Regions from separate parts of the Flavonifractor hominis genome, predicted to be linked through region 2. Evidence: riboswitches for the same ligand, from Rfam matches in the RefSeq annotation. Region 2 holds a riboswitch; each other region holds the start of a gene.
What was found. Region 2 has a riboswitch for cobalamin ahead of WMO45_RS03665 (ABC transporter substrate-binding protein). Riboswitches for the same ligand answer to the same signal wherever they lie in the genome.
Positions count from the first base shown of each region.

Region 1: another riboswitch for cobalamin. It lies ahead of WMO45_RS05915 (S-layer homology domain-containing protein); the one in region 2 lies ahead of WMO45_RS03665 (ABC transporter substrate-binding protein).
Region 3: another riboswitch for cobalamin. It lies ahead of cbiD (cobalt-precorrin-5B (C(1))-methyltransferase CbiD); the one in region 2 lies ahead of WMO45_RS03665 (ABC transporter substrate-binding protein).

Region 1 is NZ_JBBMFT010000002.1:346,548-352,264, reverse strand. It holds gene WMO45_RS05915 (S-layer homology domain-containing protein) at 1-3,752, opposite strand, end outside; cobalamin riboswitch at 3,941-4,201, opposite strand; gene WMO45_RS05910 (cysteine-rich small domain-containing protein) at 4,893-5,171, shown strand; gene WMO45_RS05905 (hypothetical protein) at 5,187-5,483, shown strand; gene WMO45_RS05900 (ABC transporter ATP-binding protein) at 5,550-5,717, opposite strand, start outside.
Region 2 is NZ_JBBMFT010000001.1:723,156-728,872, reverse strand. It holds gene WMO45_RS03670 (S-layer homology domain-containing protein) at 1-1,517, opposite strand, end outside; cobalamin riboswitch at 2,323-2,502, shown strand; gene WMO45_RS03665 (ABC transporter substrate-binding protein) at 2,718-3,740, shown strand; gene WMO45_RS03660 (FecCD family ABC transporter permease) at 3,750-4,817, shown strand; gene WMO45_RS03655 (ABC transporter ATP-binding protein) at 4,833-5,591, shown strand; gene WMO45_RS03650 (AraC family transcriptional regulator) at 5,647-5,717, shown strand, end outside.
Region 3 is NZ_JBBMFT010000005.1:46,324-52,040, forward strand. It holds gene WMO45_RS09430 (cation-translocating P-type ATPase) at 1-1,023, shown strand, start outside; gene WMO45_RS09435 (GNAT family N-acetyltransferase) at 1,027-1,458, shown strand; gene WMO45_RS09440 (helix-turn-helix domain-containing protein) at 1,573-2,334, shown strand; cobalamin riboswitch at 2,407-2,588, shown strand; gene cbiD (cobalt-precorrin-5B (C(1))-methyltransferase CbiD) at 2,678-3,814, shown strand; gene cobM (precorrin-4 C(11)-methyltransferase) at 3,824-4,579, shown strand; gene WMO45_RS09455 (cobalt-precorrin 5A hydrolase) at 4,576-5,565, shown strand; gene cobJ (precorrin-3B C(17)-methyltransferase) at 5,562-5,717, shown strand, end outside.

The sequences.
Region 1 (5,717 bases), on a different contig from region 2:
TTCTGCCCCCGGCCAACGATACCACCCAGGCTGATGGAACCAAAAGCGGGGCCGCTGTTCGTGACGCTGCCCTCAAAAGCGCAGTTTTCCACAGTGCCCGAAAGCGTGCTGACAATGCCGCCCAGGTGACCGCTGCCGGTAATGCTGCCCATTACCACAAGGTTTTTGACGGTTCCGTTTGTGCCTACCGTGTCAAAGAGAGGTGCGGTGACGCCGGAGACCACATGCCCGCCGCCGTCCAGAGTTCCGGCAAATTGCTTGATGCCGGTCCAGGGCTTTCCGTTGAGATTGATGTTAGCGGTCAGCTGGCCCTTAAGGTCGGTTTCGCGCTCTGCCTGCTGGGCAAACCAGGCCAGCTCCGCCGCGCTGCCGATCTGATAGACTCCTTCCGCCTGCGTGGGCTTGGTCACAGTCGTGCCGTCCCAGCCCGCACCGGCATCCGTCAGGGTGTCCACTTCGATGGTGCGTTCCTCCGTCAGCGTAAAGCTGCCGCGGCTGGGCAGGCAGTTCGTCTTGGTGACTTCATAGGAGTAAGTCTCTCCGGCAGGCAGGGTAAACGCATTTCCCTGACGGAAGGCATCCATACTGCCGGCGGTGGGGTGCGTTACCGTAAGGGAAGCGCCCTCCGGGATCCGGAAGGTCACCTTGTAAGTCGGAAGTTTGTTCAGAGAGACGGTCACGCTGCTCTGGTCGGGAATCGAAAAGCTGCCCTGGGACGCCTCGTATCCGAACGCCGAGGCGGTATAGGTATACGCGCCCTCCGGCAGAAGATAGGTGCCGTCATTCTGGGGCGCAATGGTCTGTCCCTTGGAATCGCGCACCGTAAAGGTGCCGCCCTCCGGCAGGCCGGTATAGGTCAGCGGGTACAGAGTGGTCACACGGAAATTCTTGAGGCGAACTGTATCACTGCCTTCATTTCCACCGCTGTCCTTTTCGTATTGAAAGATCAGGGAGTCGCCGGCGGCTACGGAAACAGCGAACTGCGTCCATTCCCCGTTGCCGCTGGCAGTAACCAGCGTGTCCGTCCCATGCTTCAGTGTGAATTTGTCATAATTTGCTTCCGAAGACACCCAATAAGCAAAATCCAGCCGGGCAGCCTGGGAGAAGGTAAGGGTCATGGCAGCGGACGAACTGCTCTTTCCGGCGTTATCGGATATCAGTCCGCCATCCTGTTCCGTGTCCCGGACAAAGCCGTAGCGTGTGCCGTTCTCGGCGGTTATGGCAGGGGAAATGGCCTTAAAGTAGTCGGAAAGTGTCCACTGGCGTTCCAGCGTCACCGGGACGGTGACCGCGTTCTCCCTTACTGTAAAGGAACCGCTGGCCGGCTCACAGCCCTCGCAGCTGACCGTGTAGGTATATTCGCCGGCCGGCAGCTGATAGACATCGGCATCGTCTCCGCTGTGGGCGACCGGTTCCCCCTGGAAGAGGACACTGATCATATGCGGCGCGGAAATGTCCTCCGGACGGGTCACCTGGAACGTGACCGTCTGCCGGGCGCTGGCATCCAGCGTCACCGTCTCCGTCACGTCAGCGCCGTCCACGGTGATCTGCCCTGTCTGCTCTGCATAACCGAAGCAGGACACCGTGTAGTCATATGTGCCGTCAGCCAGCGCATAGATTACTGTTCCGCCGCTGCTGGAGGCAGGCGCGATGGCTTCCCCGCCGCCCTGGGGTGCCAGAACGATCTGGGCATTTTCCGGACTAAGGGTAAATGTCGCGGTATGCAGGGTCTCCAGCGTAAAATCTTTCAGATAGACGCAGTCGTCTCCCTTGTCGCCGCTGGAGTCCTTGACATAGGTCAGCGTGACCGTCTCACCGCCCTTTACATCCAGGGTGTGCTTCGTCCAGTTTATTTCTCCGCCGATTTTGGAACCGTTGTTGATGGCCAGACCGTCGTATACAGTCCAGGAGCCCTCGGACGACACCTTATACCAAAAGGAAAGACTGCCTTGGGCAACGGATTCGTCGATCGTAATGGTCACGGTGACCTGCGAATTGCCCTGCCCCTTGCTGTTGGAGCGGAGAACGCCGTCCTCCTCCACAAACTCCTGACCGGGCTCTCCTTGATACTTGTCGTTATGGGTGTATACCACCTGGGCTTTCCCGACCAGAGCGTTGAATACAGCGCTGGGGAAGGGCTTCTCCGACACGGTAACCTGGAATGTTGCCTTGCTTCCGCAATAGGTGACCGTAACGGTTTTCTCCCCGGCTGCCGAGGAATCAAATCCGTTGACGGTGAAGCCCTCGGAAATCTCCCGGGTGGAGCCGTCGGAGTAGCTGACTGTTACCACAAGGCCGGCAGGATTCAGCGTGTCGCCAACATAATAGTCCGTTTTGTTCGGCAGAGTTTTGACCGCAATGTCGGTGACCGTTTTCAGGGAAACCGTCTCAATTTTGCTCTCTGAAAGAGTGACACTTCCCTGCGCGCCTTCCACCTGCTCCGATGTCGGTGTCACCACGTAGTCATAGGTCTTGTCCAGGAGCAGCGTATAAGTTCCGTCTTCCCCAGCGGTTATTTCCTGGCTGTCCAGCGTCACGGTAATTGTATAATCCTCCGCGCCTTCAACCTGGAAGCGCAGGGTTCCCCACCGGTTGTTATCCAGCCCCAGTGTGATGGGATCTACCCGGATTTCCGCACTGCTGTTGGCCTGCTCTTCGGAAATGGTAAGTGCTCCGTTCTGGGATGTATAGCCCTCACAGCTGACCGTATAGTTGTAGCTGCCGGCGGCCAGGGCCGCGATTCGCGTCTCCCCCTGGCTGGAGGAGTACACGACGCTGTCGCTGCTGCGGATGGTCAGCTCAGCATTGGACGGCGCGATGGTAAACACAGCGGAAGCGGTCGAGATCTGCCAGGACAGGACCGGATAGTCCCCGGTCTTTACCCGGAAGCCCTCGCCCAACACGGCGGCAAAGTCCGCACCCTTCATCTCCTCCGATGTTTTAGCGGCAACCGTCTGGTCATTACCATTGATACCGATGGTACAGCTGCTATCCAGATAATAGCAGTTTTCCGATGTGGAATTGTACATCCATCCGGCAATGGCACCAAAATTGGTAGCCTTTTCCTGCACGGTAATGGCGCCGGTGCTATAACAGTTGTTCAGGCTGCTGCCGCGACCGTAATCATCTCCTGCGTAGCCGACGATACCGCCCAGGTTTGCACCGGAACGGTTCCGTTGACTGGAAATCTCACCCTGGTTATAGCAGTTGGTAATGGCAGTGGCCTTGGTTTGACCGGCAATGCCGCCAGCGTACTGGTCAGTTCCGCTGAGCGCCACACTTCCGGTATTGCCGCAGCCGGTGATACTGCCGCCGGTACACTGTCCTGCGATGCCGCCCGCATACTTGCTGCCGGCGGTGATGGACGCCGTATTCAAACAGTTTTCAATCGTACCGGAGCTGAGGCCCGCGATGCCGCCCACCTGACTGGTACCGCTGACCGAACCGTCAGTAATGACATTGCGGACGGTCGCGCCGGAGGACAGCTCAGAAAAGAGCCCCAGCTTGCTGTCGCCGGAGATGGCGAGGGTCACCTTGTGCCCTCCGCCGTCAAAGCTGCCGCTGAAGGCCTGACCATAGGGGGCGGACACTGTAATGTCACTTGTCAAAATATAATCCCCACCCGGCTCCATGGCGGCAAACTCACCGACGCTGGACACCGGCTGCGCCGTACCGGAGGCCAGTGCCGTTGACGGCAGAAGTCCAAGGGTCAGGCACAGCACCAGAAAAAACGAAAGAATCCTTTTTTTCACAAAGCTCCACTCCTTCAAACCATTTTTATAAAAACTGTTTTCAAAAAACAGGGCTTTTGGAACGGGGCCGTACCTGACAAAAAAGGAGCGGACAATTCTGTCCGCTCCTGTGTCGTCACTGCGTGAAAGCGACAGCACAAACGTGCTGCCGCATAAGGCATTTTTTGTCAGAGCAGCCCCGGAGATCCGGGGGTAAGCTCTTAGTAGGTCTTCTGACTGATGTGTCCAGGCGGAGCTATGCCCGCCAACGCAAATCCGCCGCCTTCCCAGCTAAGCCATTACAGCCGCCAGTGACCTGCTTTCGCAGAAAACGGATTTGCTCCACAATCACAGCTATAGAATCGCCCCTTTGCCGCCGTTTTCACGGACGGGTCACGGACGAAACATGTCCAGGATTCTCACCTGATTCCCTTGTTCAGAAACAAGGATGCGTGTCCAGCTCATAAGAGCCGGGTCGCGCATTTGCCACAAAAGCCGGATTTCATATTTAATTTTCCTTGTTGCTTTTGCATTATAGCACAAGCCGTATCAAAATGCTATTCTGTTTTTGCTATTTTTTAAATTTCTTCAGAAAGGAGCCCTTGGAGCCCTGTTTCTAAACAAATTAAAGAGCATTTGACAACCTGCACAAGGCGTGCTATGCTATATTTAAATCCATTCTTGGTTCCAGGCCCGGCGTTTGCCGCCGGTTTGAAAATTTCATATCACTGTATCTATTGCATGGTGTGGCTGTTTGCTGTAACGATCCTGCCGACAAGGATCAGGCAGCAGCTAAAACGAATGGGATATCCAAGTCCCGCGCGACCGGCACTGTGTACGTGAGGCCATTCCGAAGCGGCGTATGCCGTCTGGACGAAAGTCCGCCATTGCGGGGGAAGACCCTGTGAGAAGGTAGGAAATGGACGCAGAGAGCCAAGCTCTCATAACGTAAGTCAGGAGACTTGCACCATGGCAGGATGCAGGGGGAAACAGCGGGCGTGTCCTCCGTTGTGTACGTTGCTTTGCTCGCTGGCCTTCTTGTTAGGGCCAGCGTGTTTTTGTCAGAAGGAGGTGCCGCCCGGGCACCTCCTTTTTCTGTTTCACCGCCGGTCAGTATATCATGAGTGATGTATCAGTCAGTAAAATGAAAGGAGAAGCGGTATGGAATCATCGACGTCCGAAAAGCACTTTCAGTTCTTTTCCAACAGCAAATGCGAATACTTCCCCTGCCATTCCACCAATGACCCGGAAAACTTTAACTGCCTGTTCTGCTACTGCCCGCTGTATGCACTGGGAGATAAATGCGGCGGAAACTTCACCTATATTGCCGGGGGGATTAAGGATTGCAGCGGCTGCTTGATTCCCCATCGCAGGGAGGGCTATGACTATATCATCGGCAAGTATGGCGAGATCAAAAAACTGGCGCAAAAAACCAACTGACAGGAGGCAAGCGTTATGATAAGTCGAACCTGGTTTGAAAATCCGGATCATGTGGTATACGCCGTAAAGGATGAGGTAATCCCCCGGCTCTCCCGGGAGCTGGGAATCAGCGATCTGGCCCAGCGGATTGAGGATTTCAGCAAGGCTCCCACTCAGGAGGGGGAAAACATCAAGGGTCTCAAACGCACCACTCTGAAGCTGATGGTTCCTAACCTGGTTTTCGGGGAGCCCATCGAAATGGGAGAAAATGTATGGATCTATATGGGCGAGCTCTGTCCGGCCTATTGTCTGTACACGCCCTGGGAAAAATAGAAAAAGCACATGGCCTGTACCCGACGCAGGGACAGGCCATGTGCTTTTCTGCATGTCCGAATACCGTTAAGATACCTGCTCCCAACGCTTGAGGGAGGCCATCATATATGAGGCTACGTCCATATCATAAACCTCATGGAGAAACTCTCTTGTTAGAAGCATATTGGCAGGCCCCATCCCTGCCACAGAACCATTTTTCAAAAACAAAAGCTGCTCGGAGAGCATCAGGGAGAG
Region 2 (5,717 bases):
TATGCAGAACAATCTTCGCCTGAGAATTTGGAAAGCATCTGCACAAACTGGGAACGGGTCACCTTCGTCTCCGGGGAGAAATAGCCGTCTCCCGTTCCATTGAGGATATCCTCGCCTGCCAGCAACGCAATCTGGTCCTTTGCCCAGTGGTTCTTTGTATCGCGAAATATGCCGGGCTCCATGTTTGCCGCGTTCTCATAGCAGTAAATCCGTCCTGCGTCGTTATACCAAATCAGGGAGCCGTCTTTCGCAACGATCACGCTCTGGGAGCAGTATTGCCTGCGGCCGATCCCATCCACAATTTCATATTCCGGTTTTGTCTGTCCCTGGCGGTCCGTCAAAATCCACATCTGAGATACTGTTTCATCCTTAGGCGCATAGGGGACCAGATACAGATAAATCATTTGGCCGTTCTCGTCTGTGGCATATGCCGTAGAAATGCCTGCGGATCCCTTAGTCAGAATGGGAACAGAATAGATCTCCTTCATGGTTTCCGCATCAATCACATGAAATGGCTCTGCGGAGCCCATGGTATACCCGCCGCCGCCGATGTAAAGCCGGCCATTATGCACGACCGGCGTGGACTGTGTGCCGCCGCCCTTTGTATGTGATACCCACTCCAACGCCGTCGTTGGATCGGGCATTCCAGCAGCAGTCAGCGCATAGGAGAATATGGATGCACCATCTGTGGGATGATTGGAAGCCACATACAATCTCTCGGTCTCAGCACTATATGTAATGGTGGATTTTATCGCATAACCTTCGCCGATATCAAAGGTACGTGTATCGCCGGTCTTATAGTCGACCACATAAAGCGTACTGCCACAGCCAAAATAGCAGTGCTTTCCCACAAACGCCGCGCCGTTGAAGCTGAAGCCGTATTTGCTGTCAGATTCCACAATCCATTCTGCTTTTTTCACCTCATCGCCGCGTGCGGTATCCTCATCTTTTGCTGTGAAGCAGGCGTAAACGCCGTTACGGCCATAGGTGCCAGTCACAAAATAACCATTATGGTACATAACTGGCGACTGCATCTGTCCGGTGGCTATGGACTCTGTAACATAAAGTTGTTCCAGCGTGTCGGCGTCAAACACACGGAAAAAGCAGCCGTTCACGCCGGTACCGTCGTCCAGATTGTTGACCTGACAGGGCACAAAAATCATACCGTCGCCGAAAGCGATATCAATAAAAAACTGGTTTACCGGCTCGCCATAAATCCTGGCAGTTTTCACTTCTTCCCCCGTGGCCAGATCCAGTTTTCTCAGATATTGAGAGCTGTAATAATAGACAAAATCTCCCATTACAATGGGAGTCCCTGGTACATCATCCCAGGTGTTTCCGGTATTCTTCTCCCATCGCAGCATCAGATCTGCGCCGCTGACCGCGCTGTGGCCGTCGGATACTCCCTGCGCCCCCGGATCTCCCAAAAACTGCGGCCAGTCGGCCGCAAGAGCTGGTATAAGCAGCACCGTCAGCGACAATACGAGCAACAGAACACTGCGAATGATTTTTTTCATAGCACTCGACCCTCTTTCCTTTAATCGCTACATTATTTAAAGCATATTGGTATGCTTTGATTGCATCAAAACACACCTGGCCACAGCCAGATCAATTCTCAAAAAAGTACTGGGCTACACAGCACAAAGCTGTTTCACCCGGTAATCCACAAAACATGCTCACAAAAAGTAGGATAAGTTTTGAACTTTCCCACAACCCGCTCTCTTTGTCTGCTTGTCCTTGTTATTCTGACTTGCGCATGCCCTCCGCCCCCTTAGGCTTCCTCAGTGGCCCGTTTTCACAGAAAACGGATATACTTCACAATCACAGCTATGGAATTGCACGTCGCCGCCGCTTTCGCTGCGGTTCCTGCTGCAAAACATGTACAGGAATTTCACCTGATTCCCTTGTTCAGCCGAACAAGGATGCGTGTCCGCTCCGGCACTCCGGAACGGGTCGCGCATTTGCCACAAAAGCCGGATCTTCTCTATGCAGTTGTCTGGGTTTCCTATGACAGAGGGAAATCATGCGTGGGTGTAACCCACGCATGAAGGGCCATGGCCCTTCATGATTCCTTTTTGTATGCGGCTCCTGCGTCAACACGCATGGGCTTGCTGCTCCGTATATGCCCCGCAGGACTGACTGCATCTTTATTTTATCTCAAATTTTGCTAAAAACAAGTGTCCGTTCTTGCGAATTCAGTGGTGCGCCGGGTGTCCGCATTTCGCCATCACCGGCGAATTGATACCGGCAGGCATTGCCGCAGGCTGGATTGCGCTTGACAAATCCTGCAAACGTGGTAAGATAAGGGACGCTGAACCACAACAGCTGAATAGCCCACGCAGTGCCGCCATTGGCGGGTAAAAGGGAATCGGGTGGGAATCCCGAACGATCCGGTCACTGTAAATGGGGAGCCGGCCGCATATGTCATTGCGATATTCGCGAGAAGACGCGGCCCGGCGACGATCCATAAGTCAGGAAACCTGCTGCCTGTGCTGAAAAGATGGGAGTCTTCCGCAGAAAGAGTCCATCTGTATGCCGCTGATGCGGAGGGAATATTTCTTATTCCGCCCAGCGGCCACAGTCCTGCTTTCTGCCGACGAAAGCAGGGCTTTTTTGCGGCAATTTTGACCCAAGAAGGAGGGGACACGCAGCCAAGATACGATTCCTCATACCATATATTTAGAGAAAACCATGTGAATAGAAGGAGATTCTTTGTCATGAAACGACTGACAGCCATGTTCCTGACGCTGCTGCTCCTGCTGAGCCTGTCCGCCTGCGGCACAGCATCCCAAAACCAGACGGACAACACAGACAGTGGCAATTCCCAAACGGAAGAACCCACTGTGACGGACGACGGTACAGAAACGGAGAGCGGCTTCCCCTTTACCCTGACCACCAAGGACGGCGCGGAGGTTACCTTTACCCATGTGCCGGAGCGGGTCATCGCGGCCAACGCCAATGCGGGCGACCAGCTGATGGCTTTGGGCCTTGGGGACAAAATCATCGCCACAGCCTATACCAACTCCGATATTAACCCCCAATGGGACGCCGAGTATAAGGCCATCCCTTCGGTAGCGGAAACCTATATCTCTCTGGAAACCATTTTGGATTTGGAGCCGGACTTCGTCTACGGCCGCTCCAGCTCTTTTACCGAAAAGTACAACACCGAGCATGACACCCTCTCCCAGTACGGCATCATGTCCCTGTCCTCCATCGAGGGCTATACCGTGGGTGCGGACGTGGATGTGGTGTATGAGGATTTCTACAATCTCGGCCGCATCTTCCAGGTGGAGGACAAGGCGGAGGAGATCGTCAGCGCCATGAAGGCCCAGATTGCCGCCGCAGAGGAGGCGGTTGCCGGCCAGGAGGCCACGAAGGTCTTCGTCTTTGATATGGCGCAGGAGGAAGGTGCCTACACCTGCGGCAACAACTTTACCTCCAAGCTCATTGAGCACGCCGGCGGCACCAACATCTTCAACGACCTGGACACTACCTGGGCCACCGTCAGTTGGGAGAGCGTTGTGGAGCGCGCCCCGGAAGTCATCGTCATCAACGACTACGGCGACACCTCTCTGGATGAGAAGATTGCCCAGCTGAAGGAAAACCCCGCTCTGGCTACGGTGCCCGCCATCCAGAACGACCGGATTATCTCCGTCAAGCTGTGCGAAGTATTTGCCAGCTCCATGACCGGCGACACCGTGGAGAAATTCGCGCAGGCGTTCCATCCCGACTGCTTTTGATTTGAAGCGATGAAGCGATTCTGCAACCTGGTGAAGCGGCATACGCTGGCATCCTGTTTGGTTCTGCTTGGCCTGCTCGTCGTTTCCGTCATTCTCGGCATCGGATTAGGGCCGGTTTCCATCCGCTTTTCCGACGTCTACCGGGTGATGTTCCACCGCCTGTCCGGGATTTTTACCGGTCAGACAGCGCCGCTGGAGAGCATCCGGGAGAGCACGCAGAACATCGTCTGGTTCCTTCGTGCGCCCCGGGTTCTGCTGGGCGCGCTGATCGGGGCGGCGCTGACGCTCTCCGGCGTCGGCATGCAGGCCTTCACCAAAAATCCGCTGGCAGAGCCGTATGTGCTGGGGATCTCCTCCGGTGCCTCCCTGGGTGCCGTGCTGGCGATGCTGCTGGGCGTGTCCGTTCCGGTGCTGGGAAAGCTGTCCGTATCCATGGGCGCCTTTGCCGGTGCGCTGGTTTCCATCCTGCTGGTCTATCTCCTGGCCAAAAGCCGCGGCTCTGTCACCCCCATCCGCCTGATTTTGGTGGGCGTCGCAGTTTCGGCCATGTTTCAGGCCTTCACCAACTACATCGTCTACACCGCACCGGATGACGCCGCCGTCCGGGAGGCGACCTTCTGGATGCTGGGCGGCCTTGGCAGCGCCGAATGGGAGGATCTGCCCCTGCTGCTCTGCCTGGTGCCCCCGGCCTTCCTCCTGATGCTGGCGCTGTCGAAGTCCCTCAACGCCATGATGATGGGGGATAGCTCCGCCATCACCCTGGGCGTCAACCTGAATGTCGTTCGCAATCTGCTGATTGTCATAACGGCCCTTTTGACCGCCTCTTCCGTGGCGGTCAGCGGCTGCATCGGCTTTGTGGGGCTGGTGATTCCCCACCTGGTCCGCTCCGTGGTGGGGCCGGACCACCGGAAGCTGATCCCGATCTCGATGCTCACCGGCGCGATCTTTCTCATCTGGGTGGATGTGGGCGCCCGCATGATCAAGCCGCCGGCGGAGCTTCCCATCGGCATTCTGACGGCCTTCCTGGGAGCGCCCCTGTTCCTGTGGATGATCCGCGTCCGGCGCTATGAGTTTTAGCTGGAGGGTACCGCTGTGATTACCGCAAACGAGATACATTACGCCGCCGGCAGCCGCGAGATCCTCCGCGGCGTGGATTTTCAGGTGACAGAGGGGGAATTTGTCGGCCTCATCGGACCCAACGGCAGCGGCAAGTCCACCTTCCTGAAGAACCTGTATAAAGTCCTGCGCCCCCAAAGGGGCGCCATCACCCTGTGCGGCGAGGACCTGCTGTCCATGAGCAACCGGGAGATGGCCCAGCGCATGGCCGTCATGGTGCAGGAGCAGGAGGCCGCCTTTGACTTTACGGTGGAAGAAGTTGTGATGATGGGCCGGCAGGCCCGCAAGCGCCTGCTGGAAACCGACAGCCGGGAGGACTGGGCGCTGGTGGGTGAGATCCTTGACCTCACCGGGCTGTCGCCTCTCCGGAAGCAGGGCTTCATCACGCTGTCCGGCGGGGAGAAGCAGCGGGTGCTCATCGCCCGCGCCCTGGCCCAACAGACCGCCGTGCTGGTGCTGGATGAGCCCACCAACCACCTGGATATCAAGTACCAGCTGCAGCTCATGGAGCTGGTGCGAAAAAGCGGCTGCACCGTGGTCGCGGCGATTCACGACCTGAATCTGGCCGCGGCCTACTGTGACCGGCTGTACGCCATGAAGGACGGCGTCATCGTAGGCCACGGCGCTCCGCGGGAGCTGCTGACGACGGATTTCCTGCGGGCCCTCTATGAAGTGGAGGCCGAGATCCTATCCGGCCGCGACGGCGCCATGCGGGTGTTTTTCTATTCCAAGTAAAAAGCGATGAATTCCCGAGAGAAACAAGAAATTATAGTACACGGAGAAGATTATCATGAAGCGCAGCGACAATATGGAGCAAATCCTTGCCTATATTGACGCCCACCCTGATAAAAATATCACGGT
Region 3 (5,717 bases), on a different contig from region 2:
GCCCCCAAGACCTTCCGCTACTTTGCCGAGCAGGGGGTGGCGGTGAAGGTCATCTCGGGCGACAACCCGGTCACCGTCTCCGAAGTGGCCCGCCAGGCGGGCATCGAGGGCTCGGAGAAGTACGTGGACGCCGCCACCCTCCAGAGCGACAGCGCCATCGAGCGGGCCGTCCGGGAGTACACGGTGTTCGGCCGGGTCACCCCCAACCAGAAGCGCAAGCTGGTCCGCGCCCTCCAGCGCCAGGGCCACACCGTGGCCATGACGGGAGACGGCGTCAACGACGTGCTGGCCCTGAAGGATGCCGACTGCGGCATCGCCATGGCCTCCGGGTCGGAGGCCGCCTGCCATGCCGCCCAGCTGGTGCTGCTCAACTCCGACTTTTCCGCCATGCCCCGGGTGGTGGCCGAGGGCCGGCGGGTCATCAACAACATCCAGCGGGCCGCGGCCCTCTACCTGGTGAAGAACATCTTCTCCTTCCTGCTGGCCATCATCTCCCTGTTTGCCACCTTCCCCTACCCGGTGACCCCCCTGCAGCTGTCCTTCCTCAGCGCGGTCACCATCGGTGTGCCCTCCTTCTTCCTGGCTCTGGAGCCCAACCACGGCCTGGTGCGGGGCAAGTTTTTGGCCAATGTGTTCCGCTCGGCCCTGCCGGGCGGGCTCACCGACCTGTTCGTGGTGCTGGGAGTGGAGGCCTTCTATCTGGCCTTCGGCTTTACGGAAAACGAACTGTCCACCATCTCGGCCATCCTGCTGGTGTTCATCGGCCTGCTGGTGCTCTATGACGTGTGCCAGCCCTTCGACTGGAAGCGGCGGGTGGTCTGGGGCGCCATGGCCGCCGCGTCGGCCGTGGCCATCTTCTGCTTCGGCAACAGCTTTGGCCTGAGTCCCCTCACCGTCCAGAGCACCCTGATTCTGCTGACTTTTTTGGGCGTGTCCTATACGGTGATGCGCCTGATGCTGGGGCTGTTCGCCCAGGGGGAGGCACTGCTGGAGCGGGGCCGCCGCCTGCGCCGGCGGAGGTGAGCCATGCACCTGAGAACTTACCGCAGCGCCGACTGCCCGGTCTTGGCCCAGCTGTTTTATGACACAGTCCACACCGTCAACGCCCGGGACTATACCCGGCAACAGCTGGACGCCTGGGCCGACGGACAGGTGGATCTGGCGGCCTGGGACGCCTCCTTCCTGGCCCACACCACCCTGGTGGCGGAGGAGGATGGGGTCCTTATAGGTTTTGCCGATCTGGCCGAGGGGGGCTATCTGGACCGGCTGTACGTCCACAAGGATTACCAGGGCCGGGGCGTGGCCACGGCCCTGTGCGACGCCCTGGCTGGTGCCAGGCTCACCCACGCCTCCCGCACCGCCAAGCCCTTTTTTGAGAAGCGGGGCTGGCGGGTGGTAAAGGAGCAGCAGGTGGAGCGCCACGGTGTGCTGCTGACCAATTTTGTAATGGAACGCTGAAAAACGTGCCGCGGAAGGCCCTTCCGCGGCACGTTTTTGCTCTACTCTACCGCTGGTCGGTTGCCAGATCTGCCCCGACGGGCCTAAAATAGCGGGAGGAAGGAGGACGTGTCTATGTTTGAGATCGACCGGGAGGCCTTTGGGGCCTTCCTGGTGCAACTGCGGAAAGAAAAGGGGCTGACCCAGAAGGAACTGGCCGGGCGGCTCTATGTGTCGGATAAAGCGGTGAGCAAGTGGGAGCGGGGGCTGAGCCTGCCCGACATCGCCCTGCTCACCCCGCTGGCGGAGAACCTGGGGGTGACGGTGACCGAGCTGCTCCGGGGAGAGCGGCTGGCGGCGGAAAGCCTGCCGGTGGACCAGGTGGAGGAACTGGTGACAAGCTCCCTGGAGCTCTCCGGTACCCAGCGGCAGCAGAAGTGGCAGGACCGGAGGCAGCGGGGCGTCCTGTTCGCGCTGTCGGCGGCGCTGACGCTGCTTGAGCTGCTGGTGCTGCGGCAGGCGGGCTTTTCCTGGCCGGTGCTGTGGAATGACCTGGGGACCGTGGAGGGGCTGTGCCTGCTTTTCGGGGCCTGGGTCTGCCTGTTCGCCCCGGATGTGCTGCCCGCCTATTACGACCAGAACCACATCAGCTCCTTCAGCAGCGGGCCCTTCCGGATGAACCTGGCCGGGGTGCGCATCAGCAACCGGAACTGGCCGCACCTGATGGGGGCCGCCCGCTGGTGGCTGCTCCTCACGCCGGTGGTGTTCCCCCTGCTCTACCTGTTTCTGCAGTGGGTTGCACCTGAGGTGTGGGCTGATGGCAGGCTGTGGCTCACCCTGGGGGCGGCACTGGGGCTCTTTGTGCCCATGCTGATCGCTGGCAAGCTCCACGAGTGAGCCTTGTGAAAAACGGCAGAATCATCCGCTTTACCTTTACTTTTTTCCGTCGAACTGATATAATGATCAGGCAAAATTGAAAGCACCTGCAGCCGCGGCATTGCCGCACGGGGAAGCCGGTGAAAATCCGGCGCAGTCTTACCTCTACTGTAAGCGTGGACGAAGGCGCACAAGCCATTGGCCCATAAGGGCTGAGAAGGCGCGCCGGAGGAGGAAGCGCAAGCCAGGAGACCCACTGCAGGGGGCGTTTGCGTAGCTCTGAGGTGGAGAGGTGCGGCAGGTCCTGGACAAAGGCCCTCCCTCATTCACGGGAGGGCTTTTCCTTTTGAAAGGAGGGTGCGGCATGGCGAAACTGGAGGTCTACCTCCCTGTGGGGAAGGAAAAGCTGCGCTGCGGCTATACCACCGGCACCTGCGCCGCGGCCGCCGCCGCCGGAGCCGCCCGGCTGCTCCTCACCGGGGAGACGCTGCCCGCCGTCCGGGTGGAAACCCCCGCCGGCATCACGGTGGAGGCCGAGCTGCTGGACCACGCCGCCGGACGGGATTGGGCCGCCTGCGCCGTCCGGAAGGACGGGGGGGACGACCCGGACGTCACCGACGGGGCCCTGATCTGCGCCCGGGTGGAGCGGAGGGATACCCCCGGCGTCACCATCGACGGCGGCGTAGGGGTGGGCCGGGTGACCCGGCCCGGCCTGGATCAGCCGGTGGGGCAGGCCGCCATCAACTCCACCCCCCGGCGGATGATCGAACGCATGGTGAAACAGGTCATGGCCGGGGCAGACTATGGGGGAGGACTGGCGGTGACCATCTCCGTGCCGGAGGGGGAGAAGCTGGCCCAGCGCACCTTCAACCCCCGGCTGGGCATTGAGGGGGGCATCTCCATTTTGGGCACCAGCGGCATCGTCCGGCCCATGAGCGAGGCCGCCCTCATCGACTCGCTGTATCTGGAACAGGACATGGCAAAGGCCGCCGGGGTGACCGACCTGCTGATGACCCCCGGCAACTACGGGGACGCCTTTGCCCGCCAGACCCTGGGCCTGGACCTGACCCACCGCTGCACCTGCAGCAACTACGTGGGCCACGCCATCGACCATGCCGCCGCTCTGGGCTTTTCCTCCCTGCTGCTGGTGGGGCACCTGGGCAAGCTCATCAAAGTGGCCGCCGGGAGCATGAACACCCACTCCGCCGTGGCCGACGGGCGGCGGGAGACCCTCACCGCCCACGCCGCCCTGGCGGGCGGTTCGCCGGAGCTGCTGCGGGCCTTGTTCCGGAGCCCCACCACCGACGCGGGGGTGGAGCTGTTAAAGGATGCCGGCCTGCTGGAGCCGGTGATGGCCTCCATCGGGGCGGCCCTGGAGGAGCAGCTCCGCCATCGGGCGGGGCCGGAGTTGGAGATCCAGGCGGTTTTCTTCTCCAATCAATATGGACTGTTAGCAAAGACATCGGGGGCGGACCGGCTGCTGGCCCTCCACCGGGGATAGGAGGAAGATATGGTACATTTCATCGGCGCGGGCCCCGGCGGGGCCGACCTCATCACCGTCCGGGGGGCCAGGCTGCTGGGGGAGGCCGACGTGATCATCTACGCCGGGTCCCTGGTCAACCCCGCCCTGCTGGACTATAAAAAAGAGGGCTGTCAGGTGTATGACAGCGCCAGGATGACCCTGGAGGAAGTGATCGCCGTCATGAAGGCCACCGAGGAAAACGGCGGAACCACTGTCCGGCTCCACACCGGCGACCCCTCCCTCTACGGCGCCCACCGGGAGCAGATGGACGAACTGGATAAGCTGGGCATCTCCTACGACGTGACCCCCGGCGTGTCCTCCTTCTCCGGGGCCGCCGCCGCCCTTTGCGCAGAGTATACTCTGCCCGACGTATCACAGTCGGTTATCATCACCCGCATGGCGGGCCGCACCCCGGTGCCCGAGGGGGAGCAGCTGCGGAAGATGGCCTCCCACGGCTGCACCATGGTGCTCTTTTTGTCCACCGGACTGCTGGAGGATGTGGAAAAAGAGCTGGCGGCGGGCGGCTATCCACCCGACACTCCGGCGGCCATCGTGTACAAGGCCACCTGGCCGGAGGAAAAAGTGTACCGCTGCACCGTGTCCACACTGGCCCAAACCGCCCGGGAGAACAAGGTCACCAAGACAGCGTTGATTACAATTGGTAATTTCCTTGGGGAAAAATACGAACGGTCCAAGCTGTATGACCCCACCTTTACCCATGAATTCCGGGAGGCAAGCCAGTGACAGCGGCGGTCATCGCGTTCACCCGCCGGGGGGCGGCGCTGGGGAAAACTCTGGCGGAGGGGCTGAACGCATCCCTCCACGTCCCCGCCCGGTTTGCCGGTGAGGTGGGGGCGGAGGCCTACGACAGCCTGGCGGACTGGACCACCCGGATGTGGGGGGAAAAGGACGCCCTCCTCTTTGTGGGTGCCTGCGGCATCGCCGTCCGGGCCATCGCCCCCCATGTGAAGGATAAATTTACCGACCCCGCCGTGGTCAGTGTGGACGAGGCGGGGCGGTTTGCCGTTGCACTGCTCTCCGGCCACGTGGGAGGGGCCAATGCACTGGCCCTCCGGGTGGCGGCACTCACCGGTGGCCAGGCGGCGATCTCCACCGCCACCGACGTCAACGGCCTGTTCGCCGTGGACGTGTGGGCCAGGGAGCGGGACATGGTCCTCACCGACCGGGTGCTGGCCAAAGAGGTGTCCGCCGCCCTGCTGGAAGGAAAGGGCGTGGGCTTTGCCAGCGACTTCGGCCACGGTTGTCCGGAGGGCCTCACTGAGGGAACGGCGGAAATCGGGGTGTGGGTCACCTGGAAAACCGGGGAGGGCCCCTTTGACCGTACCCTGCGTCTGGCTCCCAAAGGATTGATTTTAGGCATCGGCTGCAAGAGGGGGACGCCCCAGGCGGCCATTGAGGAGGCGGTGTCTGCCGCCCTGGCGGGGTATGAGCCGCAGGCGGTGGTCCGGGTGGCCACCATTGATCTGAAACAGAACGAGCCCGGCCTGCTGGACTTCTGCGCCGCCCACCACCTGCCCCTGTCGGTTTATTCGGCCGCGGAGCTGGCGGCCGCCGAGGGGGACTTCACCCCCTCGGCCTTCGTAAAAGGGGTCACCGGAGTGGACAATGTGTGCGAGCGGGCGGCCGTGCGGGCAGGCGGGGCCATCCTGGTGCCCAAACAGGCAAAAAACGGCGTCACCGTGGCGGTGGCGGGAAGGAAGATACTATGAAAGTAACGGTCATCGGACTGGGTCCCGGCGGCGGGGCCGACCTCACCGGCCGGGCCAGAGCGGCTTTGGAGGGGTGCGATCTCATCGTGGGCTATACCGCTTATATCGAGCTGGTCCGGCCGGATTTCCCGGAGAAAGCGGTGCTCTCCACC